2 regions of the Thauera mechernichensis genome follow, and region 1 is predicted to be linked to the other one. Evidence: predicted binding sites of a transcription regulator. Region 1 holds the regulator's gene; the other holds the start of a gene.

The links. The regulator FNR, encoded in region 1, switches genes on or off when oxygen is low (the NO sensors DNR and NnrR bind a similar motif). The targets are predictions, from matches to a motif close to TTGANCTAGNTCAA.
Region 2: P7F68_RS04985 (cytochrome-c peroxidase) is a predicted target of FNR. The motif match lies at 8,512-8,525, and genes of this name have one in related genera.

What each region holds. Positions count from the first base shown of each region.
Region 1 covers NZ_JARQZE010000001.1:12,875-28,570, reverse strand. The annotation lists gene ccoN (cytochrome-c oxidase, cbb3-type subunit I) at 1-692, shown strand, start outside; gene ccoO (cytochrome-c oxidase, cbb3-type subunit II) at 708-1,343, shown strand; gene P7F68_RS00150 (CcoQ/FixQ family Cbb3-type cytochrome c oxidase assembly chaperone) at 1,359-1,547, shown strand; gene ccoP (cytochrome-c oxidase, cbb3-type subunit III) at 1,540-2,430, shown strand; gene ccoG (cytochrome c oxidase accessory protein CcoG) at 2,529-3,959, shown strand; gene P7F68_RS00135 (FixH family protein) at 3,961-4,476, shown strand; gene P7F68_RS00130 (DUF3149 domain-containing protein) at 4,500-4,646, shown strand; gene P7F68_RS00125 (universal stress protein) at 4,717-5,160, opposite strand; gene P7F68_RS00120 (MBL fold metallo-hydrolase RNA specificity domain-containing protein) at 5,329-6,732, shown strand; gene P7F68_RS00115 (PHA/PHB synthase family protein) at 6,877-8,514, shown strand; gene P7F68_RS00110 (Crp/Fnr family transcriptional regulator) at 8,538-9,221, opposite strand; gene P7F68_RS00105 (SirB2 family protein) at 9,320-9,700, shown strand; gene fnr (fumarate/nitrate reduction transcriptional regulator Fnr) at 9,734-10,474, opposite strand; gene hemN (oxygen-independent coproporphyrinogen III oxidase) at 10,624-12,015, shown strand; gene P7F68_RS00090 (sulfite exporter TauE/SafE family protein) at 12,118-12,828, shown strand; gene P7F68_RS00085 (heavy-metal-associated domain-containing protein) at 12,876-13,085, shown strand; gene ppa (inorganic diphosphatase) at 13,169-13,696, shown strand; gene pyk (pyruvate kinase) at 13,764-15,182, opposite strand; gene P7F68_RS00070 (GlcG/HbpS family heme-binding protein) at 15,179-15,613, opposite strand; gene P7F68_RS00065 (DUF3830 family protein) at 15,696-15,696, opposite strand, start outside.
Region 2 covers NZ_JARQZE010000002.1:448,415-464,110, reverse strand. The annotation lists gene P7F68_RS05025 (calcium-binding protein) at 1-133, shown strand, start outside; gene P7F68_RS05020 (hypothetical protein) at 161-475, shown strand; gene P7F68_RS05015 (ExeA family protein) at 526-1,455, shown strand; gene P7F68_RS05010 (tetratricopeptide repeat protein) at 1,452-2,747, shown strand; gene P7F68_RS05005 (TolC family protein) at 2,844-4,070, shown strand; gene P7F68_RS05000 (type I secretion system permease/ATPase) at 4,067-6,247, shown strand; gene P7F68_RS04995 (HlyD family type I secretion periplasmic adaptor subunit) at 6,244-7,443, shown strand; gene P7F68_RS04990 (hypothetical protein) at 7,468-8,325, opposite strand; gene P7F68_RS04985 (cytochrome-c peroxidase) at 8,645-9,640, shown strand; gene P7F68_RS04980 (HP1242/YdcH family protein) at 9,762-9,995, shown strand; gene P7F68_RS04975 (M23 family metallopeptidase) at 10,020-10,967, opposite strand; gene P7F68_RS04970 (hypothetical protein) at 11,182-12,603, opposite strand; gene P7F68_RS04965 (YdgA family protein) at 12,711-14,123, opposite strand; gene P7F68_RS04960 (VF530 family protein) at 14,277-14,498, opposite strand; gene P7F68_RS04955 (enoyl ACP reductase FabMG family protein) at 14,498-15,696, opposite strand, start outside.

The DNA.
Region 1 (15,696 bases):
TCTTCACCTACATGTGGGCTGGCCCGCACCACCTGCACTACACCGCGCTGCCTGACTGGACCCAGTCGGTGGGCATGGTCTTCTCGCTGATCCTGCTTGCGCCGTCCTGGGGTGGCATGATCAACGGGGTTCTGACCCTGTCCGGCGCCTGGCACAAGCTGCGCACCGACCCGATCCTCAAGTTCCTGATCACCTCGCTCTCGTTCTACGGCATGTCGACCTTCGAAGGCCCGATGATGTCGATCAAGACGGTCAATGCGCTGTCGCACTACACCGACTGGACGGTTGGTCACGTGCACTCCGGTGCGCTCGGCTGGGTGGCGATGATCTCGATCGGCGCGGTGTACTTCCTGCTGCCCCGCCTGTATGGCAGGAGCGAGATGTACAGCGTCAAGCTGATCAACGCTCACTTCTGGATCGCGACCATCGGCATCGTGCTCTACATCGCCTCGATGTGGATTTCCGGTGTGATGCAGGGCCTCATGTGGCGTGCGACCAACCCGGATGGCACCCTGACCTACTCCTTCGTCGAGAGCGTCAAGGCCAGCTACCCGTTCTGGACCATCCGTTTCATCGGCGGCGCGCTCTTCCTCGGCGGCATGTTCATCATGTTCTACAACATGGTGAAGACCATCGCCGGCCAGAAGGCCTATGACGCCCCGGTGCTTGCGCCTGCGGCTGCCCACGCCTGATCGGAGAACAACAACATGGCTCAATCGAAACACGAAAAAGTCGAACGCAACGTATTCCTGATGATCGTCCTCACGCTGCTCACCGTCAGCGTGGGTGGTCTGGTGGAGATCGTGCCGCTGTTCTTCCAGCACTCGACCACCACTGCAATCGACCACAAGGGCAATGCGCTCGACGTCAAACCCTATGATCCGGTGCGCCTGGTCGGCCGTGACATCTACGTGCGCGAGGGCTGCTACAACTGCCATTCGCAGATGATCCGTCCGTTCCGCGCCGAAACCGAGCGTTATGGCCACTACTCGGTGGCGGGTGAGTTCATCTACGACCACCCGTTCCAGTGGGGTTCCAAGCGCACCGGTCCGGACCTGGCCCGAGTTGGTGGTCGTTACTCCGATGAGTGGCAGCGTGTCCACCTGATCAACCCGCGTGATGTCGTGCCTGAGTCGAACATGCCGGCCTTCCCGTGGCTGGATCGTCCTGTCAAGGCGGACGACATCCAGGCGAAGATGCGTGCGCTCAACAAGGTCGGCCTGCACAAGTACAGCGAGGAGGAAATCGCCGCGGCGCCTGCAGCGCTCGAGGGCAAGACCGAACTCGATGCGATCGTGGCCTACCTGCAAGGGCTCGGCACCGCGATTTCGAACTTCAGGTAAGGAGCTGGGCGCGCCATGGATATAAATGACTTCAGAAGCCTGATCACGGTGCTTGGGTTCCTGTGCTTCCTCGGCATCTGCGCCTGGGCGTACAGCAAGCACGCCAAGGCCGGCTTCGACGAGGCGGCGCGCCTGCCCCTGAGCGACGACGACCTGCCGGCCCAGGGGGGGCGGCAAGACCAAGAGGGAAAAGCAAATGGCTGACTTTATCAGCGGTTTCTGGAACATGTATGTGATGGTCCTCGTGGCCCTCTCCATCCTGTTCTGTGTGTTCGTGCTGGTGTCGAACATGACCAAGCGCGAGAAGGGGCCGGTCGAGCTTCACGGCCACGTGTGGGACGAGACGCTCGCCGAGTACAACAACCCGCTGCCGCGCTGGTGGATGTACCTGTTCTGGATCACGATCGTGTTCGGTGTGGTTTATCTGGCGATCTACCCGGGCTTCGGCAACGTTAACCAGCACCGTGGTCAGTGGGCGCAGTACGACGCCGAGATGCAGGCCGCGGAAGAGCGCTTCGGCCCCGTCTTTGCCAAGTATCGCGACATGGACGTCATGGCCGTGGCGGCGGATCCCGACGCCCGCGCCATGGGGCAACGCATGTTCCTGACCTACTGCGCGCAGTGTCACGGTTCGGCTGCCCAGGGTGCGAAGAGCTTCCCGAACCTTACCGACAGCGCCTGGCTGTGGGGTGGCGAGCCGGACAACATCCGCGAGACGATCACCAACGGCCGCAACGGCATCATGCCCCCGTTCGGGCCGGCGCTTGGTGCAGAGGGTGCGAAGGATGTCGCCAACTATGTTCGTTCGCTGAACGGCCTCGCGCATGACTCCCTGCGGGCGCAGCGCGGCAAGGAAGGTTTCGAGACCAACTGCGTGGCCTGCCACGGTGCCGATGCAAAGGGCAACCCGATGCTTGGCGCGCCCAATCTGACCGACAACACCTGGCTCTACGGTTCGTCCGAAGCCGTCATCATCGAGACCATCACGCACGGCCGTAACAACCGTATGCCGGGCTTCGGTGAGTTCCTCGGCGAGGACAAGGTCCACATCCTGACCGCTTACGTACTGAGCCTGAGCAAGAAGTAACAGTCGCACCGCAGTCTGCAGTTCCATCTCCGGGGGAATGGGGGTTCCCCCGGGGTTACCATAACAACAATAACAACACTTCATCGGTACACTAGGCCATGAGCAGCACGACCCCAGAACCCCGCAAGCCGGCGCAAGCCAACTCCGACGCCAGTTTCGATACGCTTTACGCCGCACGCAAGAAGCTCTACGTGCGCGCAGTCACCGGCCTGTTCGCCAATTGGCGCTGGGCCCTGGTGTGGTTCACCCAACTCCTTTTCTACGGACTGCCCTGGCTCAGCTGGAACGATCGGCAGGCAGTGCTGTTTCACCTCACCGAGCGCAAGTTCTACATCTTCGGCTGGGTGTTCTGGCCGCAGGATGTCTTCTTCCTCGCCATCCTGCTGATCATCTCCGCATACGCGCTGTTCTTCTTCACTGCGGTGGCCGGACGGCTCTGGTGCGGCTACGCCTGTCCGCAGACGGTCTACACCGAGATCTTCATGTGGATCGAGCAGAAGATCGAGGGTGATCATGTCAGGCGGCAGAAGCTCGACCAGGCGCCCATGAGCGTCGGCAAGGCCGTGCGTCGTGGCAGCAAGTTTGCGGCCTGGGGGCTCGTCGCGCTGTGGACCGGCTTTACCTTCGTCGCCTACTTCTCGCCGCTCGACGAGCTCCTCGCCTCCCTGCTTACGTTTGGCTTCGGCCCTTGGGAGCTGTTCTGGATCCTCTTCTACTCAGGCTTCACCTACCTCTTCGCCGGGGTGTTGCGTGAGCAGGTCTGCAAGTACATGTGCCCTTACGCGCGTTTCCAGGCCGTCATGTTCGACCCGGATACGCTCGTCATTACCTATGACGAGGAGCGTGGCGAGCCGCGCGGGACGCGCAAGAAGAACATCGACCCGCGCAGCGTCGGCAAAGGAGACTGTATCGATTGCGGCATATGCGTGCAGGTTTGTCCGACCGGTATCGACATCCGCGATGGCCTCCAGTACGAATGCATCGGCTGCGCAGCCTGTATCGATGCCTGCGACCAGGTCATGGACAAGATGAACTATCCCCGTGGCCTGATCCGCTACTCCACGGAGAACGCGCTCAAGAAGCATTGGGGGCGCAAGGAGATCCTGCTGCATGTACTGCGGCCGCGGACATTGATCTATGGCGCCGTGCTGGTACTGGTCTCTCTTGCCTTCGTCTGGGGGCTCGCGGCGCGCGATCCTCTGCGTGTCGACATCATTCGTGACCGCTCGTCGCTTGGTCGTGAAATCGAAGGCGGCTTCATCGAGAACGTCTACCAGCTTCAGGTCATGAACATGACCGAGGCGCCGCGCGCGTTCCAGCTCGCGGTGTCCGGCATGCCCGGGGTGCGTATCGGTGGTGTCGAGCGCGTCGAGGTGCCGGCGGCGTCTACCCAGGCGGTGACGCTTCAGGTCCTGGTGCCCTACGACGAGGGTGTTCCCGGTGCCAACACGATTGCTTTCCGCATCACGGCCGAGGACAACCCGGCGCTGAGCGTGAATGAAGAAACCACTTTCCTGATCCCGAGGTGACATGAGTACTGCTGCGTCCGACAAGTCCCCCCCTCCGCCGTGGTATCGGCAGGGCTGGCCCTGGTTTCTGATCACGTTTCCGGCAATTGCAGTGATTGCCGGCATCGCAACCTTCGTCATTGCCGTGAAGACTTTCGATGGCATGGTTGTTGACGACTACTACAAGGAAGGCCGTGCGATCGTGCAGACCATGGGCAGGGCCGAGCACGCCCGCGACCTTGGTCTGAAGGCCGACCTCCGGATTCGTAGTCAGGAGATCAGGATCGAGCTGGGCGCGACCAACGCGGTCGATGTGCCAGAGCGGATCCGGCTCACGATCTCGCACCCCACACGGGGTGGTCTGGACCAGGAGTTGGTTCTCACCCGCAAGGGCGAAGGGTTGTATGAAAGTGCGATTGCGCCCCTTGGTACCGGGCGCTGGTTGTTCCTGATAGAAGATGAGTCCCGCAGCTGGCGCATGAACGGGGCCGCGTTCCTCCCTGCAGAGATGGAGATCACCATTGATCCGAATGCCTGATTTTTCTGCTAAGGAGGTATGTCATGGCCTGGGAGTTGTTGTTCACCAGTGATATCGGCTTGCTGAGTCTGTTCACCATCCTGTTCGTGGTCGTGATGGCGATCTATCTGTATCGCTTCGCGCGTCGGCACATGGCCGAAGACGAACGCAGGGCGAGCGCCGGGCGCTGATCAGCACACCGGTAAACAAAAAAACGGCCCGTGAGGGCCGTTTTTGCATAAGCACGGGTTCCTGTCCCTTTCAGCGATAGACCAGGACGGGCGTCTTGCTGTGGGTGAGCACCTTCTGTGTTTCGCTGCCCAGAAGCAGACCTGCGATGCCACGCCGCCCATGGGAGGCCATGAAGATCAGGTCGCAGCCATGGCGATCGGCTGCATCGATGATTGCCTCGTAGGGGACTTCGTTGACGGCAGTGTCCGTGTCCGATGCCACGCCAGCCTCATCTGCGCTGGCCTTGGCCTTGGCCAGGATGGCGCTTGCCTCGGACGCGGCCGATTTTGCGAACTGTTCCGGCGTTGTGGGGTCGATCAGTGCGCCTTCGCCATAAATGGGCATGGGAAAGTCGGGCTGGGCGTAGAAGAAGGTGATGCGCGCTCCGGCGTCCTTGGCGAAGGAGACGGCGCGGGCCACCGTGCTTTCGGACAAGGCCGACCCATCGGTCGGGACCAGGATGTGCTTGAACATGACGGAGACTCCCTGTTGTGTGTCACGATCCGATTATAGCCAGCGCCACGTGCTGAGGGCGCTTGATCGCGATCAAACAGCCTGCGGATTGCTCCGTGATTCTTGTGGCGTGCGTGTAAGGTGCATGCGGGGCGTTGCAAGCAGTACGCATAGGGAGGCTTGTTGACGATGCAGCTGACTTTCTACGGCGCCGCTGGCGAGGTGACGGGGTCCTGCCTCAAGGTGGATCATCCTGACGGTGCATTCATCGTCGATTGTGGCTTGTTTCAGGGTGGCAGGCAGGCCGATCGCAAGAACCGGGAGGCGCTCGAATTCGATCTGCGCGACATCCAGTTTGCGCTCCTTACCCATGCGCATCTAGATCATAGCGGCCTCGTCCCACGGCTCGTTGCCTTGGGTTACCGGGGGCCGATCTACGCTACCGCTGCCACTGTAGACCTCCTGGGCGTCATGTTGATGGACTCGGCCTTCATACAGGAGAAGGAGTCCGAGTGGGCCTTGCGCAATGCGCGCTCGAGGAAGACGCAGCGGTACAGGGAGCTTGCGCCGTTGTATACGGTCGAGCAGGCGCGGGCGAGCCTGGGGCGCTTGCGTGCGATAGAATATGATGTCTGGTTTTCGCCCGCGCCTGGTGTACGCTGCCGGTTTCGCAATGCCGGTCATATCCTGGGCTCGGCGATCATCGAGATCGAGTTCGTCGGGAGCGGGCGCCGCATGGTCGTCTCGGGCGATCTGGGACAGCCCTTGCGGCCTGTCCTGCAGGATCCCGTGCGGGTTACGCGCGCCGACATCGTTTGCGTGGAGTCGACCTACGGTGATCGCGCTCATCGCTCGGTGGGTGACACCTACACGGAGCTTGCCGATGTGCTCAACACCACGCTCGCACGTGATACAGGCAACGTGATCATTCCGGCCTTCGCAGTGGGGCGAACCCAGGAGATGCTGTTCGTGCTCGCCGATCTTGTCCGTTCCGGGCGGGTGAGCCGGCTCGACGTTGCGGTTGATTCGCCGATGGCCACAGCGGCGACCGAGCTCACCGTTCGCCACCGCGAGCTCTGGGATGACGAGACGCGGGAGCTGTACGACTGGGTGCAGGCCAATGGCGAACGTTTTCGCTTGCGCTTCGTCCAGGATGTCGAGGAATCGATCGCGTTGAACGCCGTGCGTGGCGGGCGCGTGATCATCTCGGCGAGCGGCATGTGCGACGCCGGGCGAATCAAGCACCATCTACGTCATAACCTGGCGCGTACGGAATGTGCGATCGTGATCGTCGGTTTCCAGGCTGCCGGCACGCTCGGTCGCCGGTTGGTCGATGGTGCCAGGCAGGTCACGCTGTTCGGCGAGCGAGTACCCGTTCGCGCGCGCGTGCACACCATCGGTGGCCTGTCTGCGCATGCCGACCGCCCGGCCTTGCTCGACTGGCTGCGCGGCTTCACGCCGCCGCCAACGAGGACTTTCGTCGTCCATGGCGAGGTGCTTGCCGCTGCCGGCCTGGCTTCGGCAGTGGAGGGTGAGCTAGGCTGGAGCGGTGTCGAGGTGGCTGTCGCCCGACACCCGTACCAGCTCCGATGAATCGTTGCGAGGAGAGCGAAGCACATGACTACACCGGACCGCAGGAGTCGTCCATCGTCGCACCCGAGGGCGACGCGCGGGCGTGCCAATGAATTGCTGCGTCGACTGCACGACAAGGTGGAGGGGTCGGTCGATCCACTCGGCATGACCGCGCCCATAGTCCACGCGCAGCTTGCCTGGATGGCGCATCCACAGGAGCTGAGCGAGCACCTGCTGAGTCTCTCGCGCGACCTTTTCCGGCTGCAGATGCACACGTGGGATCGCATGCGCGGTATTCCGAGCGAGGATCCGATCAGCCCGAATGCCGATGATGCGCGCTTCTCAGATCCTGCCTGGACCGAGCGCCCGACCTGGGACCTGATCAAGGAGTGGTACCTCGCCTTCACCCGCCATACGCAGGACATGCTCTACGAGACGCCGGGGCTGTCGAACAAGGAGCGCAGGCGCGCAGCCTTCTGGTGGCGGAAATGGCTCAATGCGGTTGCGCCGACCAACTTCTTCTGGACCAACCCTGTTGCGCTCAGGCGCGCGATCGAGACCAATGGCGACAGCCTGAGGCGTGGCTTCGAGAACTGGCTCGCCGACCTGCAGGCCGGCAACGTTCGCATGACGAGCCCGGATGACTTCCGTGTGGGCGAGAATCTCGCCACCACGCCTGGTGCCGTGATCTACCGCAACAGGTTGCTCGAGGTGATCCACTATGCCCCGACCCAGAAGCGCGTGCGTGCCGAGCCCGTGGTGATCATCACGCCCTGGATCAACAAGTTCTACGTGCTCGATCTGGTGCCGCGAAAGAGCATGATCCGCTTCCTGCTCGATCAGGGGCTCGACGTGTTCATCACCAGTTGGAAGAACCCTGATGCCAGCATGAGCGAGGTGGGCTTCGATGACTACCTGATCGAGGGCATCGACGAGATCGTCCGTCAGGCGCGCGCCTTCACGGGCGCCGCAAAAGTGCATGCCGCCGGCTACTGCATTGGCGGCACCGCACTGGCGATGTACATGGCGTGGGCGAACCGGCGCTATGGTGAAGCCGAGATGCCGGTCGCCGACTGGACCTTGTTTACGACGCTGGTCGACTTCCACAAACCAGGCGACATCGAGGTCTTCATCGATGAGAGCAGCATCCGCTACCTGACCGAGCAGATGGCTCGCAAGGGCTACCTGGACGGCAAGGAGATGGCCGCCTCATTCAGGCTGCTGCGCTCCAACAGCCTGATCTGGCATTACGTCGTGCATGGCTGGCTGTACGGAGAGTCACCGCCGCCATTCGACGTGCTGTTCTGGAACATGGATACCACCCGCATGCCGTACCGCATGCATGCCTGGTATTTGCGCGAACTCTACCTGCACAACAAGTTGATCCAGCCAGGGGCCTTGCAGGTCGCCGGTGAGGCGCTCGACCTCGCGGCCGTTTCGCAGCCGCTCTATGCGGTTGCGGCCGAGGACGATCACATCGCGCCGTGGCTGCAAACCTTCAAAGTGGTGCATCACGTTGGCGGACCGGTGCGGCAGGTATTGTCGAGCTCCGGGCATATCCTGGGCATCGTCAATCCCGTCGTCGATCCGCCCAAGCGCCACTACTGGGTCGAGGCCAGCACACGCGACGATACGCCGGAAGCCTGGCGTCAGCGCGCCAAGCGTTGCGAGGGGAGTTGGTGGGAAGATTGGATGCGCTGGCTCAAGCCACGCTGCGGCGCGCTCGTGGCGGCGCGCCCGGTGTCGACCGAGGCTTTTCCCGCGCTTGCCGATGCGCCAGGGCAGTACGTGCTCGAGCCCTGAACGGCTACCGTGCTGCAACGGCCTCAGGCGTTGTGCCGTGCCAGGCGTGCAGGGTCGTGCAAGGTGATGCGCTTGCCCTGCACGCTGATCAGGCCTGCTTCGCTGAGGTCATGGAAGATTCGCGACAGCGTCTCGGGGGTCAGGTTGAGGCGCGAGGCGATCACCTGCTTGCTGGTGGGAAGCGCAATCTCGCATGGCGTGTCGCTGTCCGCCACCTGCAGCAGGTAGCCGATGACGCGCTGCATGCTCGAGCGCAGCGAGTAGGTTTCGACGTCCTGGATCAGGCTGTGCAGACGAATCGCCATGCCGGCCAGCAGTTTGTGAGCGAAGGTTGAATCCTGGTCGATGAGTTCGGTCACGACCGCCTGGCCGACATGGATCAGCACCGTGTCGCACAAGGCCTCCGCAAAGACCGGGTAGGGGTGGTTCATGAACATCACCGCCTCGCCGAAGCTCTGCATCGCACCCACGATCTCGACCACCTTCTCGGTGCCCTGTGGCGACGAGAAGGCCAGCTTGATCTGGCCCGATACGACGAAATAGAAGCCGTGGGGCTGGTCGCCGCGCTGGAACAGCACTTCGCCCCTGCCGACATGCCGATCGCGGGTGTAGCGCGACACACGCTGGATATCCGACTCCGACAACTCACTGAACAGCGGGATGCGATGCAGCAGGGCAGGGATGTCGACATGGGGGTGCTGGGACATTGCTTTGGCTCCGGAACGATTCGTAATCTTACCCGAGACGGGCGACAATACCTGTCGCCCCGAGACCGGCAGCTTGCCAGCCCTTGCAAGGAGAAAGGATGTACTACGCGATCAAACACGTTCACGTCGTCTGCGTCGTGCTTAGCGCAGCGGGTTTCCTGCTGCGCGGCATGTGGATGCTGACGGGCAATTCGATGCTCTCGCACCGGCTCACCCGTGTGTTGCCGCACATCATCGACAGCCTGCTGCTGCTGTCAGCGATCACGCTGGCGGTCATGATCGCGCAGTACCCGTTTGCCGCCGACTGGGTGACCGCCAAGGTCGGTGGCCTGGTTGCATACGTGCTGCTTGGCACGCTTGCACTCAAGCGCGGCCCGACCAAGCCGGTGCGTGCGGGCGCCTTTGCGGCCGCCCTGTCCGTGTACGTATGGATCGTGTCGGTCGCCTTCACCAAGAATCCCGCAGGCTTCCTTGCCTGAACAATGGCGGCCGTCGAGGCGGGGCGGCCAGCGTCAGCGCGCGCCGTGCTGGTGCTGGATCAGGCGCTTGAGCCCGGTGGGATCGAGCAACTGCACGTGCTTCTGTTGCACCGAGATCAGCCCTTCGTCCTGGAAGCGGGAGAAAGCGCGAGACACCGTCTCGAGCTTGAGCCCCAGGTAGGAACCGATCTCCTCGCGCGTCATGCGCAGGTGGAATTCCTGCGCCGAGAAGCCACGCGCATTGAAGCGCTGCGACATGTTGAGAAGGAACGCCGCCAGCCGTTCCTCGGCGCGCATCGAACCGAGGAGCATCATCACGCCGTGGTCGCGCACGATCTCGCGGCTCATCACCTTGTGGAACTGCAGTTGCAGGCCTTCCACTTCGTGTGACATCTGCTCGAGCTTGTCATAGGCGATCACGCAGACCTCGCTGTCCTCGAGGGCGATCGCATTGCAGGTATGCGACTCTGCACTGATGCCGTCGAGGCCGAGAATCTCTCCGGTCATCTGGAAGCCGGTCACCTGATCGCGGCCGTCTTCGAGCAGCACGTCGGTCTTGAACGAACCGGCGCGGATGGCGTAGATCGCCTCGAACGGATCGCCCGCACGATACAGGCTTTGCTGGCGCTTGACCTTGCGCCGCGCGCCAACGAGTTCGTCCAGGCGGTTCAACTCGCTGTCGGACATCCCGAAGGGCAGGCACAACTCGACCAGGTTGCACTGCGAACAGGCAGACTTGAGCCCGTTCACGGTAATTGGCACGCTCGCCCTCATCTGCACGATAATCCTGCTTCCCCGACAAAAGACGCCAGACCTGGCTCAGGAGTGGTTCGATCGGGCAACACATCACGCCCGTTGACCCACGTCAACCAAAAAAACGCGGCGATCTGCCATTGTTTGGCACACACTGCCGCAGCAAGATCATGACAAGCCAGAACCAACTCATCTTCGATCCGCAACTCATCCGCCGATTCGACATCAACGGACCGCGCTACACGTCCTATCCGACAGCGGACCGCTTCGTCGAGGCCTTCAACGCCGATGCGCTCAAGGCCTGGCTCGCAAAAAGGGCGGTCGGCGGCGTCAGCAAACCGCTCTCATTATACTTCCACATCCCCTTCTGTAACACGATCTGCTATTACTGTGCCTGCAACAAGATCATCACCAAGGATCATGGGCGCTCGGCCAAGTATCTGAAATACCTGGCCAAGGAGATCGCGATGCAGGCGGAATGCCTGGAGGGCAGCCGCCAGGTCACGCAGCTCCACCTCGGTGGGGGAACGCCGACCTTCCTGTCGCATGACGAGATGCGCGAGCTCATGGCCGCGGTGCGCGAACACTTCACGCTCGTTCCCAATGGCGAATACTCGATCGAGGTCGACCCGCGCAAGGTCGACTTCGACACCGTGAAACTGCTCGCCGAGCTTGGGTTCAACCGCATGAGCGTTGGCGTGCAGGACTTCGCCGAAGATGTGCAGGCGGCGGTAAACCGCATCCAGAGCTATGACGAGACCAAGCTCGTCATCGACGCGGCACGTGCCACGGGCTTCAAGTCCGTGAGCATGGACCTGATCTACGGTCTGCCCAAGCAGAACGTGATCAGCTTCAACCGTACCCTCGAGCAGGTGCTGGAGATCTCGCCCGATCGCATCTCTCTCTACAGCTATGCCCACCTGCCGGGCCTGTTCAAGCCGCAGCGCCGCATCAACAGCGGCGACATGCCCACTGCAGACACCAAGCTGCAGTTGCTGCAGCTCGGCATCCGTCGCCTTACCGAGGCCGGCTACGTCTATATCGGCATGGACCACTTCGCCAAGCCGGATGACGAACTCACCGTTGCTCAGCGCCAGGGCCGTCTGCACCGCAACTTCCAGGGCTACTCCACCCAGGCCGAGTGCGATCTGCTTGCCTTCGGCGTATCGGCAATCGGCAAGATCGGTCCGGTGTACGCGCAGAACGTCAAGACGCTCGACGAGTACTACGATGCGCTCGACCGTGACGAGCTGCCGGTCCTGCGTGGCATCGAACTTACCGCCGACGACCTGTTGCGGCGTTCGATCATCCAGGCGCTGATGTGCCACTTCGAGCTGTCCATGCAGTCGATCGAGATCGCCCACCTGATCGACTTCCGCTCCTATTTCGCCGAGGAACTTGCCGACCTGCAGGAGATGCAGAAGGCCGGGCTGGTGAAGATCGAGGGCGACTGGATCAGCGTCGAGCCTGCTGGTCGCCTGCTGGTGCGCGGTGTCGCCATGGTGTTCGACCGCTATCTGCGCGCAGACCGTGAGCGCGCGCGCTACTCCAGGGTGATCTGAGTCACGCGATCGCGAGGGCGGGGCGATTTGTCGCATGCGGTTGCGGGCGTGCAGGCGTAAAATGCGTTTTTGCCTCGCGCCGCACCGGATCGCTCTTCCCCCATGCCCGAAACAGGTTACCTGGCCGTCTTCCTGATCGGCCTGCTCGGCGGCACTCACTGCGTGTCGATGTGTGGCGGCATCGTCGGCGCCCTCACCATGCAGGTTCAGGTGCCCGGCGGGAAGCCGCAGTGGCCGCTGCACCTCGCCTATAACCTGGGGCGGATCGGCACCTATACCGCGCTCGGCGCCGCGGTGGGCTTTATCGGTTCGGTCGGCATGCTGTACGACGGCATGCTGCCGGTGCAGATGACGCTCTATGTGCTGGCCAACCTGATGCTGGTTGCACTCGGCCTTTACCTCACCGGTTTTACCCGCCCGCTTGCGCCGTTCGAGCGCGCCGGCCATGTGCTGTGGCGGCGCATCCAGCCGGCGACACGTCGTTTCCTGCCAGCGCGGTCGCCCAGGCAGGCCTTGCCGCTTGGCATGCTGTGGGGCTTCATCCCCTGCGGACTCACATACTCCATTCTGGCCACTGCGCTCGTCACCGGTTCGGGTGTGCGCGGCGCCGGGCTCATGCTCGCCTTCGGTCTTGGGACGCTCCCCAACCTGCTGCTGGCCGGCATGCTGTTCAAGCGTTTCCGCGACTTCACCCGCAATCGCAAGGTGCGCATCGCTTCGGGGCTGCTCGTGCTTGGCTTCGGGCTGTTCGGCCTCTACCACGCGCCCACGCTCGGCGGCGACCTGTGGAGCGGCGTGGTGTGCATTACCTGAGGCCCTGGCGCGGCGGGCCGTCAATCAATGATGAGGAGAAGTGCTGCATGAGCGAAGTGACGATCAAGGTCGAAGGCATGAGCTGCGGCGGCTGCGTCAGGAACGTGACCGGTGTGCTCAAGGGCATTGCCGGTGTCGAGGACGTGCAGGTGTCCCTCGAACAGGGCAGTGCGACCGTGCGCTTCGATCCAGCGCAGGTTTCGGTCGACGCCATGCGTGCAGCGGTGGAGGATGCCGGGTTCGATGCGCCGGCCTGAGCGTGGCCGGTGGGTGTGGTGCAGTGCAAGACATTGTGGTTTCCCCCTATAATCCGCGCACAATTTTTCCACGGGAGGGATGTATGGGTTTCGATCTGGTCAGCGCCGGCAAGGACGTGCCGAACGACATCAACGTCATCATCGAGATCTCCGCTCAGGGTGATCCGATCAAGTTCGAGGTGGACAAGGACAGCGGCGCCGTCTTCGTCGATCGCTTCATGGGTACCTCGATGCGTTACCCGCTCAACTACGGCTATGTGCCGCACACCATCGCTGGCGACGGTGACCCGGTGGACGTGCTGGTCGTCACCCCGTTCCCGCTCGCGCCCGGCGTCGTGATCCGCTGCCGCCCGGTCGGCGTGCTGAAGATGGAAGACGATGGCGGCGTCGATGCCAAGGTCGTCGCCGTGCCGGTGTCTAAGCTGACCCCGCTGTACGACAAGGTGCAGAGCACCGACGATCTGCCCGAGCTGCTGATGAAGCAGACCGTGCACTTCTTCGAGCACTACAAGGACCTCGAGCCCGGCAAGTGGGTCAAGATCCTGGGCTGGGGCACGGTCGAGGAAGCCAAGCAGGAGATCGTCAACGGCTTGGCCGCAGGCAAGAAGTAAGCTGCCTCGCAGTACTGATGAAAAAGGCCGCGGTCACCCGCGGCTTTTTTCATGCTGCGTGCGGTGCTCAGTCGGGAATGCGGGCGATATGCAGCAGGTTGGTGCTACCGCTACGCCCGAACGGCAGACCCGCAATCACCACCACCACGTCGCCGGGGGCCGCGAAGTCGTGCGCCACCGCTGCGCTGGCGGCATGGTCCACCATCTCGGCGACGTCGTGTACTTCCTCGAAGGGCACCGCGTGCACGCCCCACACCAGAGCCAGGCGTCGTGCCGTACCGACATGCGGCGTCAGTGCCAGGATCGGGGTGGCAGGGCGCTCGCGGCTGGCGCGCAGGCTGCTGAAGCCGGTCGTCGTGTAGGCCACCGTGGCAGCGGGCTCGAGCAGTCCGGCCACGCGTCGCAGCGCGCAGCAGATCGCGTCCGGGGTGTTGGCCGCGGCGGGCGTGTGGCTCGCCTCCAGCCCGCTGCGCCAGGCCGGGTCGTGCTCCACCTCGCAGATGATGCGGTGCATGATCGATACCGCCTCGACCGGATACTGGCCGGAGGCGGATTCGGCCGACAGCATCACCGCATCGGCGCCGTCATAGATCGCCGTTGCCACGTCCGAGGCTTCTGCGCGGGTCGGTACCGGCGCACCGATCATCGACTCCAGCATCTGCGTCGCGACCACAACCGGGCGGCCAGCGGCACGAGCAGCGCGTACGATGCGCCTTTGCAGCACCGGCACCTGCTGCGGTGGCATCTCGACGCCAAGGTCGCCGCGCGCGACCATGATGCCGTCGGCCAGGGCGACGATGGGCTCGAGCTGCTCGATGGCGGCCGGCTTCTCCAGCTTGGCCATGATCCAGGCCTGGTCGCCGATGATCTCTCGCGCCTCGCGGATGTCCTCCGGGCGTTGCACGAAGGACAGTGCCACCCAGTCCACCCCGAGCGCCAGGCCGAAGTCGAGGTCGGCCCGATCCTTTGCAGTGAGTGGCGAGATCGGAAGCACCACGCCGGGCACGTTGACGCCCTTGCGATCGGACAACACGCCGCCCACCAGCACGGTGGTATCGGCGAAGTCGGCACCGAAGGCGTCCACCCGCAAGCGCAGCTTGCCGTCGTCCAGCAGCAGTTCGGTGCCCGTCTCGAGCGCGGCGAAGATCTCGGGGTGGGGCAGGTTGACGCGTACGGCGTCGCCCGCCGTCGGGTCGAGGTCAAGCCGGAAGCGCGCGCCCGGGCCGAGTGTCACCCGGCCTTCGGCGAAGCGACCGACACGCAGCTTTGGCCCCTGCAGATCCATCAGCACGCCGATCGGGCGGCCGAGCTCGTGCTCGACCTCGCGGATCTGCTTCATCCGCTCGGCATGGTCCTCGTGGCTGCCATGGCTGAAGTTCAGGCGGAACACGTCCGCGCCGGCCAGCGCCAGTTCACGGATGCGCTCGCGACTGGCGCTGGCCGGGCCCAGCGTGGCGAGGATGCGGGCACTACGTTCGCGTTTCATGCGGTTTTCTCCAGGGTGGCGGGCTCGGCGCGGATTGCAAGTGCAGCGACGCCGGCACGGGCGACCTGTGCGTCCTCGCCGGCCTTGACCCCGGAAACACCGACTGCGCCGATCACGCTGCCGTCCACCAGGATGGGTTCGCCGCCTTCGAGTGGCACCACCGGCATTGCCAGCGCCGCGTAGCGGCCGTTATTGACCATCTCTTCGAAGGCCTTGCTGGGCTTGCCGCTGAGCACGCTGGTGCGCGCCTTCTCGGGTGCCACCATTGCACTCATCAGCGGCGCGCCATCCATGCGCTGAAGCCACAGGGCATGCCCGCCGGCGTCGCAGATGGCAATGCTCACCGCCCAGCCGTGGGCGCGTGCCTCTGCCTCGGCCGCGGTGGCGATGGAGCGTGCATCCTCGAGGGTGAGGGCGTGGGTTGATCTCATAGTCGTTGTCTCTTGGTCGTTGCAGTCGAGCGCGATCATGCCCGCGCGCTTGGTGGCGCCTGGATGCCGGCGAGGCTCTCCGT
Region 2 (15,696 bases), on a different contig from region 1:
GGATTACAGCTACGAGCAAGTCATGACCGCGGCACCTGGGACGACCCCAACGGTATGGCACGACAGCGGCGTGCTCTATTGGGGTACTGCCTCCAGCAATGTCGCGCTTGCATCGCTTTCAACCATTGCCTGACTCCCACACCGACGCTCCGAGACCCCAATGCAAACGTCCCTGCCCTCCCGACTCGCGCTCGCCTGTGTTGCGCTCACGCTCGCCGCCTGCGCCCAGACCCCCGGCAACCGCCAGGCCGACGAACCGCCTCAGCTCTCCAAGCGCGGCGACATCATCGCCTGGAACAACGCCAGCGCGTTCGGCCCCGTGCCGTCGCACCTGGCAAGCACAGGCGCGCTGCGCTGCGCTGCCCTCGACACGGATAAGGTAAAGTATCGCCCACTGGGTTATCATTCCGCTGCGCGAGGGCTGGATGGCCTGCCCTTACCCGGCGGTGGTTACTATTGCGTGCCCCGCGACTGACAATGACCGCCGCGGCAGTTCCGCGGCGTGCGCGGACATATTGACACCCCATGTACCTCGAGCACTTCGGCCTGCGGGAATTTCCCTTCAGCATCACGCCCGACACGAGCTTCTTCTTCAAGTCGAGTGGTGCGCAGAAAGCCCTGAACACCTTGCTGATGGCCCTTCATATGGGCGAGGGCTTCATCAAGATCACCGGCGAGGTGGGCACGGGCAAGACCTTGCTGTGCCGCAAGCTGATCAACTCGCTGGGCAAGGATTACAAGGTCGCGTACATCTTCAACCCTTACCGCGAGCCCCTGTCGCTGTGCCTGGAGGTGTGCAAGGAGCTGGGGGTCAGGGTTCCCGAGTCGCAGATGGAGAACCAGTACCAGGTGCTGCAGGCACTGGCGGTGCGCATGCTGGAGCTGAACCGCTCGGGCAAGCGCGTGGTGATCTGCCTGGACGAGGCCCAGGCCATGCCGGTGGCCACGCTGGAGACGCTGCGCCTGCTGACCAACCTGGAATCGCAGAAGCAGCGTCTGGCGCAGATCGTGATCTTCGGCCAGCCCGAGCTCGACGAGAAGCTCAACCATCCGTCGATCCGTCAGCTCAAGCAGCGCATTACCTATAGTTACCAATTGCCGACCTTGGCCGGCAACCAGTTCGACGCCTACATTCGCCATCGCTTGCTGGCTGCAGGCCATGTGGACGGGCAACTCTTTACCAGTGCTGCCCTACGGATACTGCGCTCGCACTCCAAACGTGTACCGCGCCGCATCAACATCCTCGCCCACAAGGCCTTGCTATGCGCGTACGGCGACAGTTGCCCGCGCGTGGAACGACGGCATGTGGTGGCGGCCGTCAATGACACTGAGGGCAGCCCGGGGGTCGCCTCGAAACAGCGCTGGAAAGCGCTGGCTGTGGGGCTGACCTTGTCGCTGCTGATGATTCTGGTCGTTGGCGGCATCGTGATCTACAACGGACTGCTGGCCCCATGAGCCTGATCAACGAGGTGCTGTTGTCGCTCGATGCACGACAGCGCCACGGCATTCCGCTCAACACGGCAGCGGGTCTGGGCCCATTGGTGGGCGTGCGGGATGACGAGGCAGGCGGCTGGAAGTATCTCGCCATGGGGAGCGGCGTGCTCTTGCTGGCTGCTCTGGTTGCCGGAGCTTGGTGGTGGCGAGACGAGATCCCATGGCCAACATTTGCGCGGACCCCCACTGCCTTGCAGCAGGGTCCGTCGCGGTTGCCGGTGCACGCAAGCCCGGCGCCACCGCTGTCACCGGTGGCGCCGGTCGAGGCGCACGCCACACTGCAGCAACCTGCGCCCGTAGTGCTGGCAACGCCTGAGTCGGTCAGCGCCGCCATCACCGCCGCAGTGACAGCGGCGGTGCCGGCGGCGGCCGCTGCCGCGGCGGCGGCGGCCGCTGCTGCTGCCGCGGTGATTGCGGAGGGCCAGCCACGCCCCGCTGAGCCTTGGCCGCCGGTGCAGGCGCAAGCGGCACCTCGCCCGCCGCAGCCTACGCGTAGCACCGAGCAGCGGTCAGCTCCCGATAAGCCACACCGCATCACCGGAATCACCGAGCCTGCACAGGCGCGCCCCGCAAACGCGGCGCCTGCTGCACTACCCGAGCAAACGCCCGAACGGACTCCCCCACGACCCTCTGCAGCCCCGGCACCCGAAACGCCGGACACTGCGCGCGCACGCCGCGAACCACGCGGCGCCAACCCCGAAGAGGCGACTGCGCAGGCCATGCGCGACCTACAGGAGGGGCGCGCCACAGAGGGGCGCGAGACATTGCGCAAGGTACTCGCCGACGACCCGGAGCAGGTAAAAGCACGGCTGGCGCTAGCGAGCAGCCTGGTGTCGTCCAAAGAGACTGGCGCTGCTGCCGATGTGCTGACCGAGGGCCTGATGCTGCTGCCCACCAACACGGCGCTTACGCTCGCGCTTGCGCAGGTATGGGCCGGCGCCGGCAAGCAGGACGACGCGCTCACCCTGCTGCGGCAGAACCTGCCCGCCGCAGGCAACGACGGCAGCTATCACGCCATGTATGCCCGCCTGCTGCAAGGGCGCAAGCAGTACAAGGCGTCGGCGGAGCATTTCCGAATTGCCTTGCGCGAGCGCCCTGAGGAGCCGAGCTGGCTGGTCGGCCTGGGGCTATCGCTGCATGACGCGGGCGAACGCCCAGAAGCCCAGCTCGTTCTCAAGCGCGCGCTAGCCACGGGCAAGCTTGCTCCGCAACTTCGCGTCCTGGTCGAGCAGTTGCTTGCAGGTGCGGGTTAATCACGCCATCCCCAGCTCACTTGACCATCAGCGTCGCCGCCCACGGCTGCGACATCCAGTGCCTTGACGGCCTTGTCATCGCAAAGGTGTGACCGAATGACCTATCCCGTAAAAGCCGTTGCGCTCGCCTTGCTCCTGCTGCCCTGCGCGGTCGGCGCCACGCCCTTGAGCCTGGATGCCGCACTCGACAAGGTGGCACGCACCCATCCGCAGGTCGCCCAACGCGAGGCCGATGTGCGGGCGGCCGCGAGCGATGTCGCCAGCGCACGCTGGGGCCGCTACCCGAGCCTGAGCGCCGAGAGCACGCGGCTCGATGCCGGCGGCGTGCAGACCACGGTGCGTGTCCAGCAGCCGCTCTGGACCGGCGGGCGCATCACGGCGCAGATCGACACCGCGGAGCGGACCCAGGCGGCCGCGGTGGAGGCCGTCGCGTTGACGCGCCAGGAGCTGCAGCTGGCGACCGTCGCCGCGTTTGCCGAACAGTGGCGCGCAGAGATGCGCCAGCGCGCTGCGCACGCGAACGTGAGCGAACATGAACGGCTGTACGACATGATCCAGCGCCGGGTCGTGTCGGAGGTGAGCCCGCGCTCGGACGCGACCCTGGCTGCGGCGCGCCTGCAGCAGGCCCGTACCGAACTGATTCAGGCCGGCGCCCTGCTCGATAGCGCCCATGCCAGCCTGACGCAGCTGGTCGGTGAGGACGACTTCACCCTGCAGCCGCCGGCGCGCTTGCCGCCCTTGTCGCTGAGCCAGGCCGAGGCGGTGAGGATGGCGGTCGCGCGCTCGCCCGAGCTGAGCCTGCTGCAAGCCCGCATCGATGCCGCGACCGCGCAGGTCGGCGTGAATCGAGCGAGCCTGTTGCCACAGCTGGTGATTGGACACGATCAGCGCATGGGTAGCCTGCTGCCCGGACAGGCGCGGGACTTTACCTATGTGGCGCTGCAGTATCAACCCGGCGCTGGATTGTCTGCGGCGACGGCGATGCAGGCTGCCGTGGCCCGTGCGGAGGGCGCCCGGGATGCGCTGGCCGTCGCCCGCCGCCAGCTCGAGCAACAGGTCGCAACCGACTGGAGCCAGGCCATGGCGCTGCGCGAGCAACTGCCCGCGAGCGCCGAGCTGGTAGGTGCCACGCGTGAGGTGGTGGACTCCTACATCCGTCAATACACCGTGGGGCGCAAGAGCTGGCTAGATGTGCTAAACGCCCAGCGCGAGCTCACCCAGGCCTTATACGGCCAAGCCGATGCGCGCGCTGGCGCACTGCTCAGCACGCTGCGCGTGCTGATTGCGAGCGGCGTGCAGGCCGCAGCGGCGGGCACCGAATGAGCTCGAGCGGCGACGCGCATACGCTACCGGTCCTGCTCGCCCGGCTCGCAGCCCTGGCTGGACAGGCGGTGCCGGTGCATCGCTTCGCCATGCAGCAGGAAACGCACGATGGCATCGCCATCGACTCGCTGCCGCTGCTGCAGCGTGCCGCAGCATGCTGGCAGGCGCGCTTCCCGGCCGGCGAGATCAGGCCGCGGGCGGCGCGCGCGCTGGAGCGCGACGACCTGCCCGCGCTATGGCTCGCGCGCGATGGTGCGCAGCTGTTGCTCGTGCGCGCACGGCTGAGCAATGGCGACCTTGTCGTGGACGATGCGGCCGGCGCACGCGAGGTGTTGACGGCCACCCAGGCCGAGCAGGGCACCGTGCTCTGCCTGAGCACCGGCCATGCCCGCATGGCGCCCACGCAGGCCACGGCGGCCGCGCCGAGCGCGGGCGACTGCTTCGCACGCGCGCTGCGCCGCCACCGGCGGATCTTCGTGGAGGCGGTGTTCGCGACCTTCGTGGTGAGCCTCATCGGCCTGACCTCGGCGATGTACACGATGCAGGTGTATGACCGCGTGGTGCCGACCAAGGGCTATTCGACGCTGTGGGTGCTGACCGTGGGCGTGCTGCTCGCCGTTGGGCTGGAGCTGCTGATGAAGCAAGTGCGGGCGCAGATGGTGGACCGCGCCTCGAAGGCAATCGACGAGGAGTTGTCGGCGGTGTTCTTTGCCAAGGCGCTCGACATCCGCATGGACGCGCGCCCGCGCACCGTCGGCACCTTTGCGGCGCAGATTCGCCAGTTCGAGTCGGTGCGCGCCTTCATGGCCTCATCGACCCTGTTCATCCTGGCCGACGCGCCGTTCGCGCTGCTCTTCATCGGCGTGATCGCGCTCATCGCCGGGCCGGTTGCGCTGGTGCCGCTGGTGGTGACCGGGCTGGCGCTCATTGTTGGCCTGGCGTTGCGCGCACCGCTCGAGCGCCTGGCGGCCGCCCACATCGAGGAGTCGAACCGCAAGAACGGCTTGCTCATCGAGGCGGTCGATGGCATCGAGTCGGTCAAGGCGGCGGGCGCCGAGTGGAAGCTGCTCGACCGCTGGCGTGCCTTGACCGCCACCTTGGCCGAGAGTGAGCTGCGCATGCGCCTGCATGGCACTTTCGCGGCCAACCTCACCCAGACCCTGCAGCAGCTGAGCTACGTCGGACTCGTTGCCGCCGGCGCCTACGCGATCACCACCGGGGCATTGACGATGGGCGGGCTGATCGCGTGCACGATCATCAGCGGGCGCGCGTTGGCGCCGCTGGCGCAGATCCCCAACCTGATCGTGCAGTGGAAACACGCGCGCATCGCGCTACGTGCGCTGGACGCGATCATGGCACTGCCCGAAGAACGCGACGAGGACCGGCGGCTGGTGGTACCGGAGCAGTGCGAGGGCCGCCTGCGCCTGGACAACGTGGTGTATGGGTTCGGCGATGAGCGCCCGGCGCTGACTGTGCCCGCCCTGAACATTGCCCCAGGTGAGCGCGTGGCGGTGCTGGGGCCCGTGGGGTCGGGGAAGTCGACGCTGATCAAGGTACTGTCGGGCCTGTACCGACCGCGCTCGGGCTCGGTGTTTCTCGATGACGTGGATGTGAGCCACCTGGCACCGGCATTCGTGCGTGAGCACGTGGGTTACCTGCCGCAGGACGTGAGACTCTTCAACGGCAGCCTGCGCGACAACCTGTGCCTTGGCCTGCCGACGCAGAGCGATAGCCGCATCCTGGAAGTGGCCAACCTGACTGGACTGGCGCAGGTGATCCAGCGCCACCCGCGCGGCCTGGAACTGGAGATCAGCGAAGGCGGCCGGGGCTTGTCGGGCGGGCAACGCCAGCTCGTCGGCCTGACCCGCTTGCTGCTGATGCGGCCACGCGTGCTGTTGCTGGACGAGCCGACGGCCGCGCTCGATGCGCAGCTCGAACTGCTGGTGATGCACAATCTGTTCCGCGCGCTGCCGCGCGAGACCACGATCGTGTTGGTAACCCACAAACCGGCGCTGGTGATGCAGGTCAATCGCGTGATCCTGCTCGAGCACGGCCGTATCCTCACCGACGGCCCACGCGACGAGGTGCTCGCCCGTGCCCGCGAGAAGGCCAGCCAACTCGCCGAACGTGGGCGCAGCGATGGCGCTCCGCCCCCTCCCCTTTCTGCAAGTGCATGAGCATGTTCTGGTTTCTACGTCCGTCCGACCCTGACCACCCGAGTCCCCTCGCCGCCAGCCTTCATGCGCCGCGCACCATCATGTGGGCAACGATCGCCACCGTGGCGGTGTTCCTGGGCTGGGCCTGGGTCGCGGAGCTCGACCAGGTGAGCCGCGCTGCGGGCTCGGTGATCGCCAGCTCACGCACGCAGGTGATCCAGTCGCAGGAAGGCGGCACATTGGACGAGCTGCTGGTACGCGAGGGTGACGTCGTCGAGCGCGGCCAGTTGCTCGCTCGCCTGGAGCGCACCCGCGCCGAAGCGGCCTACCTCGAGACCCGGGCGCGCGCGGCCGGCCTGGCAGCCACGGTCGCGCGGCTGCGTGCCGAGGTGTTCGCCGCCGCGCCGGTGTTCCCGCCCGAGGTGGAAGATTACCCGCAGTTCCGCGACAACCAACTCGCCTTGCTGCGCAAGCGCCGGGCGGCGATCGACGAGGAAATCGGCGCCCTCGAGAGCATGGCCTCGCTGGTGCTCGAAGAGCTGGCGATGAACCGCCCCCTGCTCGCATCCGGGGACGTGAGCCGCAGCGAGGTACTGCGCCTCGAGCGCCAGCTGGCCGAACTCCAGGCCCAGATTACCAACAAGCGCAACAAGTATTTCCAGGACGCGCAGGCGGAGCTGAACAAAGCGCAGGAAGACCTCGCCGGCGTCGAGCAGACCCTTGCCCAGCGTCGTAACGTGCTCGAGCAGACCGAGATCCGTGCCCCCCTGCACGGCGTGGTGAAGAATGTTCGCATCACGACCCTGGGCGGGGTGATCCGCCCAGGCGAGGACATCATGCAGATCGTGCCGCTCGAGGATGACCTGGTGATCGAGGCGCGCCTGAACCCGGCCGACATCGCCTTCGTGCGCCAGGGGCTGCCCACCACCGTCAAGGTGGATGCCTATGACTACACGATTTACGGTGACTTGCCTGGCCGCCTCACTTATATCAGCGCGGACACATTGCGTGAGGACTTGCGCCAGGGCGAACAACCCTACTACCGCATCCTCGTGCGCACCGAGGGTCGCCAGTTCAGCGGCCGACCAGATGCCGACCTGGATATCCTGCCCGGTATGACGGCGACAGTGGAGATCAAGACGGGCTCGAGCACGGTACTTCAATACCTGACAAAGCCTGTCACCAAGACCCTGTCAGAGGCACTTGGCGAGCGCTGAACGCCGAAGCTGTGGCGGACTCGCTCAGTCATATCCCCAGGAACGCATGATCACTGGCATGAGGCGCGGGCGCTGCTCGTGCGCGGCGATCCTGCGCATGCGCGGCTCAATACGCCTGCGGAAGGCGTCGAAGCTCCACCGCCGGACGACGGTAATTGCCTCTTCCCTGAGGTCCTCACTGCACGGCACACGCTCGTACTCGCAGATCTCATGGCGTGCGGGCGCCTCGGCTGGGATGAACAAGGCCGACACCGCTGCATGGGCGTAGGCCAATGCCAAGGAGTCGAAGCGGTTGTCGAGCAACTCCTCGATCCAGTCGAGCCAGAAGTCGACGACGAGGGCCGAAGCAAAGCCACAGCAACACTGCGCCGCCGATGCGACCGTATCCACCGCCAGCAAGGGTCGCACCCCCTCGATCGCGGTTATCAACTGCCGGTCGGCAACCATGAGCGCACCGGCGACCACCGCCCCGGGGTTGCCAACAGTGCCCTCGCACAGCATCTCGGCAAACTCATGAAAGCTGACGGGCACACCCTGTGGATCGATCGGGGCGCCAGCCATCAGCCGCGCCGCCGCCGCTGCAGCGACGGGCGCGTCGAACTCCTTGCCCAGAATAGTGAGCAAGGCCGACTCGCGAAGCACGAAATTGGGCTCAAGGATGACCCTGTCGATGAAGCTGACCCGCTCCTTCCAGTCCAGACGCGAGCAGAGTACGCCGTAAAGCTGCCCTGCGACGTCCTCCGGCAGCGTGTTGAACGGCGGGGGTAGATCCAGCAGCGCCGAGAGGCAGAGCTCGGTAAAGGCCTCCTTGGACAGGTTGCGCCATGCCCAGGGTTTATGTACCAGTCTCCTGCGTCGCTGCTCATCGAGATCGATGATCATCTGCTCACCTCAAGATCAGCATTTGCCCCTATTCGGGCATTGTGCGAGGGCTGGCGCCAAACATCATCGTGAGATGCGCACACCCCGCAGACTGAGTATTGTTTACCTTATTCAAGACCCCCGCAACAGCCTGAGAAAAGCTAAACCATACCGGAACTTGCTCAAACGCCAGAATTCGTTCGTCCGTTGATTTTTATCAACTGCAGGCATCGTAACTATTGCTGAAATATGGGTTTACGACCTGTATGCGCCAAGGGTCACGGCGCAGCCCCATTGATCGCACTGTCTTATAATTACCTCTACATCGGAGCGTCTGCACATGAAATACATATTGACCATCTCAATCGCCATCGCGTCGCTTGGCAGCGCCTTTGCAGCCCCCACCGTACGCGATGAGCCGATCCAACCGATCCAGCCCGCCAAGGTGGAGAACCCCGCCAAGGTCGAGTTGGGCAAGAAGCTGTGGTTCGAGCCCCGCCTGTCGATGTCCGGCATCATCTCCTGCAATACCTGTCACAACCTGTCGCGCGGTGGTACCGACAACCTCAAGACCTCGATCGGCCATGGTTGGAAGGCAGGTCCGGTGAACTCGCCGACCGTTCTCAACTCCAGCCTTGCCATCGCCCAGTTCTGGGATGGCCGTGCCGCGAACCTGCAGGAGCAGGCTGCAGGCCCGATCCAGGCCGACATCGAAATGAACATGCCGCACACCCTGGCGCTCGACGTGCTGCAGTCGATCCCGGGCTACGTTGCCGAGTTCAAGGGTGTGTTCGGCAAGGAGCAGATCGACATGGACATGGTGACCAGCGCGATCGCGGCCTTCGAGGAAACCCTCGTTACGCCGAACTCGCGCTTCGACAAGTGGCTCAAGGGCGACGACAAGGCACTCGACGCCAAGGAACTCGCCGGCTACACGCTGTTCAAGGAAAGCGGCTGCGTGGCTTGCCACAACGGTCCTGCTGCCGGTGGCACCTCGTTCCAGCGCATGGGCCTGGTCGAGCCGTACCAGTCGACTTCGCCGGCCGAAGGGCGCTCGGCCGTCACGGGGGTTGATGCGGACCGCTTCAACTTCAAGGTGCCGACGCTGCGCAACGTCGAAATGACCTACCCCTACTTCCATGACGGTGAAGCCGCCACGCTGGAGGAAGCGGTGGATATCATGGGGCGCCTGCAGCTTGGTCGTACCTACAACGATGACGAGATCGGCAAGATCGTCGCCTTCCTGAAGACGATGACCGGTGACCAGCCGCAACTCACCATGCCGATCCTGCCGCCGTCGAGCAACGCCACGCCGCGCCCGGATCCCTTCCAGTGAGTAGGCGTCGGGCGGCGGAACACCGCCCGACATATTCGGTGACTGGGCTGCACCGTCCCTGCAGGCTCAGTCACCGCAGGCCATCGTGGATGAGAACTTGAAACCCTGAGGGAGTTAGACCATGTTCCCCGAACATCGTGAATTGATCACCGAGCTCAAGACAAGTGATCGGCATTTCCTGAATCTTTTCGATCGCCACAACGAGCTCGATCAGCGCATCAAGAATTTCGAGATGCATCTGGAGCACCGCACCCACGAGGAGATCGAAGTGCTGAAAAAGGAGAAGCTTCGCCTGAAGGATCAGATCTACGCGATCCTGACGCGCAGCACCGCCGCACGGGAAACGACCGCCTGATTTGCCTCCGTTATCGCCGCCCGCTCACCAGACCAAGCCCGAGCGGGCGCTCACAAGCGGCATGTGCGATGCACGGAGCGCCTTGAGCGGATCGAGGGGGCGATCCCTGAAGCGCATCTCGAAGTGCAGATGCACCCCGGTCGACACCCCCGTGCTGCCCATCGTCCCCAGTTCCTGACCCGCAACAACCCGCTGGCCGTCGCGCACGGCGATGCGCGACAAATGCGCGTATCGCGTCTCGAACCCGAGCGGATGCTCCACGATGACGAGCTTGCCGAAGCCACCGCGTCGACTGGCGAACCTCACCACCCCATCGCCGGCTGAGCGCACGGTCCGGTCGTCAGAGACAAAGTCCGTTCCTTCGTGCGCACCGATCTGTCGCGAGATAGGGTGGCGCCGGACGCCAAAGCCAGAGGTAACCCGCGCGCCACGAACAGGCTCTACGCTTGGGATAGCTGCCAGAAAGGCGCGCAGATCACTGTTAAGCGCGAATAGGTCGAAGGCCCCTGCAGATTGCCCGCCGCCATCGTACGCAACGGTAACCTCCGTTCCATTGCCCTGTGCCAACTCACTCGCTGCGCACGACAACTGACTGCCCATCGACGCCGTATGATGCGAGCACGCTTCCACCACCGGGAGGGCACGATCGACACCGCCCGCAGGCTGATACGCGTCGAGTACGTCGACGAGTTCGGTGGGCTTGAAGCCGATGTCGAACAGGCTGGCAACGAGGCGCTGGTTCTCCGCTTCGAGCCGAAGTCGCTCAGCAGCTTGACCTTCTAGCTGTGCCTGGATGAGACGCCGCTGACTCGGACTCAGAACCGGAGAGCCAGGCCGCTGGCGAAAGGAAGCTGCCTCTGTCGGCCACAGCGTAGGCGAATATTTCGTTCCCTGTTCTGGCGTCGAGCCACAGCCAGTCACGCCCGCCGCCAGAAGACTCGTCACCAAAGCGCCCAAACGCAGTGCATGCATCGATCACCATTCCACGGAACGTACGGCAACACGCGCACTGCGCTCGCTGACATACAGTACGCCAGCGAACAAATAGCTCACACGCCGTTGGTAATGGCCTGCAAGGCCAGAGAGGCCTATAGTTTACCTTACCATCATGAATTGATCCAGTCTGCCTCTGCCGAGAGCCTGTTAACAGCTACGATAGTTGCTCGCGTCGATATTTACGTAAAGCTCAGCCGCGACGGCGAAGGCCGACGAGGCACAGCCCGCCGAGTGCGCCGAGCAGCAGCGGCAGGGTGGCCGGCGCCGGGACCGCGTTCGAGCCATCGAAACGGCTGGCCAGCGTGAGCGTATCGAAGCGCGCGTCATCGACGCCGAAGTCCCATTGGCTGAAGTTGCGGAAGGCGCCGCTGACCTTGCCGAAGGCAGTCATAAACGACAGCTCCACCCGCTCGTCTTCGTATACGAAGGACAGCAGGTCGGACAAGGCATAGCTCACGAAGCGCACGCTGTTGATGCCCAGGCCACCGTCGATCACCCCGGCGCTGAGCACACCGGCCGCACCGAGGCTGTCGATGAAGACGCCATCATTGCCGGCGCCGAAGAAGACGTCACCGAAGATCTCACTGCCGCCGGTGAGGGTCAGCGTGCTATCGCCCTGGCCCGGCGCGAGTTCGATCGCTGCCCCACTGCGGCCGACGAGTGTGCCGCTGTTGATGATATCCACGTTCGACTGCGCGGCGGGGTCGGCACCGATGGCACGCGGGCCTTCGATGTAGCCCTCGTTGATGATCGTCAGCGGACCGCTGGGGCGAATCGGATCGACGCCGTTGTCGAATTCCGGATCGATGTCGACGCCGCTGCCCGTGTCGCCGGTGGAGATGATGCGCCCCGTCGCGTAGTTGCGCACCAGGCCTTCGTCGATATCCACGCCGTCATCGCTGCCCTGGATCAGCCCCCAGTTGTGGATCTCGCCAGATGCGAACTGCACGCCGTCCTCGTCATTGATGCCATCGCGCAGCAATACCGTGCCGTAGTTCTCCATGTAGAAGTTGCCACGTGCCTCGACGACCTCTTCGCCGCCGATCAGGGTGCCGTGGTTGATCACACGGGCGCCATCGCCACGCAGCTGCAGGGCGCGTCCGTCGCGCGACTCGATGAGACCGTGGTTGATGACCTCGGCGTTCTCGAAGCCCTCCAGCGAGCGCACGGCCTGGCGGCGCGCCAGGATCTCGCCGGTGTTCTCGACCCGCATGCCACCCGTGCCGCCGAGCACCTCGATGGCGCGGTCGCCGCTGCTGATGACGCCGCTATTGACGATGTTCGCGTTGGCACCGTTTACCGCAATCGCGTAGCCGTTGTTGCGGGTGTCGGTGTTCTCGATGCGGCCGGCGTTGGAGACCTGCTGGCCGGCGCCGCGAAGGTCGAGCGCAGCAGTATTGCGGTTGGTGCTGGTGATCCCCGCGCCGGCCTGGACCTGCACCTGCAGCGCGTCACGACTGTCACTGACCGGCACCGAGCCCGGCTCGGCGCAGATCAGCATAGGGGTGCCGTCGATGGCGGTACTCGACGCACAGGTCGGTGCCGCATGAGCAGGATTGAAGGCGAAAGCGGAGAGCAGCGCAACCGAAACGGCGGTCAATCGATTCATCATGGTTCCCTGAGGGGTGTGGGTTGACGGAGACTTCGCATGAAGTCGAACCGCGCACCTTACTCAGGGAAGATGACCCCGCAGTTACACGGGGATGACAGCGTCCGCGCTCAGCGCCCGCCCAGCCCGAACAGGTCGAGCGGCTGGCCATTGATGGTGAGCTGGCCCTTCGAGAGCGCGGCACGGCTGCCGAGCTGGCCACCCTTGCGCACGATGAAGCCCTGGGCCTCGAGCATGTCGAGTTGCTGCTGCAACTGAGCAGCGACGACCGCGGCCTCCTGCGGGGACTGAGCCTGAGCGCCGATGAGGGCGACGACGAGGCCCTGCGGCAAAGAGGCTTCCGCGGCGGCGTTGATCTTGGCGAGCAGCATCATGGGGTTGTTGAGCTCGTCGGGCTCGATGCCCTTGAGATTGACGTGAGCAGAAAGCGATGCCGTCCCATGCGGGCTGGTGAAGCTGATGCGGTCGATGCTGAACTCGGGGTCGTGGGCCAGCAGGGTGAGCGCCGGCTCGGCAAGGGGCGCGAACATTGCCGCCGGATCCTCGGCCTGGAGCGCAAGCTGGGCGGGGTCGCTGCTGACCTCGATCAAGCTGCGATACAGCTCCATCAGCGTCCGCCCATGCAGATGCTTGATCGAGAAGTCGTAGTGCGCGGGGCCGTAATCGCTGCCCCCGACACGCAGCACCTCCGTTCCCAGCATGGCGATGACATCCACGTAGTCGCCTTCGGCCGAGGCATCAACCTCGTAGCTCAGGCGTTCGAGCTGCAGGTCGATCCCCGCCATCTCGCCATCATCCTTGCCCTCGGCGTGCAGGGAGGCGATCGTTGCACGCTGCTTGCCGACATAGAGCCAGGCCTCATCGTCGAACAGGCGACGCTGGTCGGCATCGAGCGCCAGCTCCGACATGACGATGCGCAGGCTCGGATCCTCCATCGAGAAGCGGTCGATACCGAGCTTCATCGTGTACTGGCGCATGCCGGGACCGAAATCGATGTCCGCTTGAAAGGCGCTGAAGGCGACGCGCAGGGCACGCTCCGTATCCGCCGCGAGTTCGAGTTCCAGGGCCGGCGTCGTCATCCGCGAATGGCCGCTGCCGTCGAACCGGACCACGGTCTGCGCCTGCAGTGCTGGTTTGTCACCCAGCGTCTCCCGCAACTTGGCGCCCGCCTCCCCTTCGACGTCAAGCTCGCTGTCGAGCGTTGCCGCCGCCAGGGTTCCGAGTCGAGGCAGGGGGCCGTGCTGGATGCGGTTGAGCACGCTCATGCGCAGGGGTTCGCCCATCTGCAGCGAGCCATCCTCGGCCGTGACCGTCATGGCAATGTCGACCTTCAGCTTTTCCGTGCTGCTGAAGAATCCACGCTCGTAGACGCGTTCGCTGACCTTGAGCGCCGGGTGGGACTGGATGTCCGCGTAGCGCTCGTCCAGGACTTGCTGGATGCGCGTGCCGGAATACCAGCTTGCGGCGGGATAGATCAACGCGACCGCGGCCAGCGCGGCGACGATTCGGGTGGGGCGGCTCATGTGGTGAAACTCCGTGTCTTTGAAGTAATCCAGGGATAGGGGCAGGCAGGTGCGTGGCCGCGCCCCGCGAGCACCCTGGCGCGGCCGAGTATATGCCAAAGCGCTAATCCGGAGACAGCCGCGATGACGACCAAGCGATGCGGGCGCCCCCTGCTAGCGCCGCAGCGACTCCAGGTAGAGCGCTTCGACCTGCTCCCGCGCCCACGGAGTTCGGCGGAGGAACTTCAGGCTCGATGCGACACTGGGTTCGTGATTGAAGCAGCGGATGCTGACCCGCCTGCCGAGCGTCGCCCAGCCGTAGCGGGCGACCAGCTCGGTGAGCATGCGCTCAAGGGTAAGGCCATGAAGTGGGTTGTTGGGCTGGGCCGGTGTCATCAGGCGTGCAGATGGTTGAGCTGGCGCGCCACGACGTCGTGGTTGAGCCACAGCACCGGGCCGGCGGGCGCCGCAGACTCGCGGAAGATGAGCGCCCCGCTGGCCTCGAGCACCAGCGTGCTGAGCAGGTCGGTGACCAGGGCCTTGCGGTCCTTGTGCATCTGCACGATGTCCTCCGAGGTACCGATCTGCAGGTCGGCCTGCTCCGGGTTGTTCGGCATCGGCCAGGCGTCGAAGTCGTGGAAGGGCTGCATCACGGCACTGGTCTGGAAATCGGCGACCTTTTTCAGCACGTCTTCCAGGGTGACGCCGTCGACCAGCAGGTCGCGACATGCCTGCCACTGCGACTCGGCCCAGGCGCCGCCGCCTTCCTTCCTGAGCGCCTCGAGCAGTGCGATCAGGGGCAGCTCCACGCCGGCGAACACATCGGTGGAGTTGGTGCGGATCTCGGGGCAGTTATAGACCGTGGCCTTTACACCCTGCTCCCACGCCGCCCGCGCAATGCGTTCGAGGCGCATCTTGGCGTAGCCCTGGGTGTAGTTGGTGTAGGTCTGCCACTGATAACGTCCCTCGATGAGGATCTCGGTGCCGTGGTAGCCGTACGCGGTGTAGCGCACCTGGCCGCCCGCGGCCTCGACGCGGGCGCGGATCGCCGCGCTGCCTTCGATCAGGTGCAGGAAGGTGTTGGCCGAAACCTCGTCGAAGTTCTGCAGGATGAGCTTGCCCAGGTCACTGTCGAGCAGGGTCTGCGACGACATGAAGCGCTCGCCGCGGCCCTTGTAGATGCGGTTGGCGATGACCATGAACACCTTGGCCTTGGGAATGCCGCCCGCCATGGTGTGCGCGAAGAGGACATTGCGCCCGTCGGCGATCATGCCGTCGAGCACGGCCATGACCTCGGCCACCCCCTTGCGGAAGCGCTCGGTGCCGATCGCACGGCACTTGTCGATATGCGCCCAGTCGAGCTTGTCCTGCTCCCAGGTCTTGAGCGTCATGGCGTTGAGCAGTTCGGTCGGGGTCGGCTCGCCAGCGGGCGCGTCGAGATCGAAGCCGGCCATCAGCGGCACGTTGATGATCCTGCCGCCCAGGTTGGCCTCGGCCGCTGCCAGTTCCTCGTCGTTGAGCGGACGCAGGGCGTTGTTGTCGTCGCGCCGCCCCACCGTGATGCCGACGATCTGCATGCCGGCCGCACGCGCCT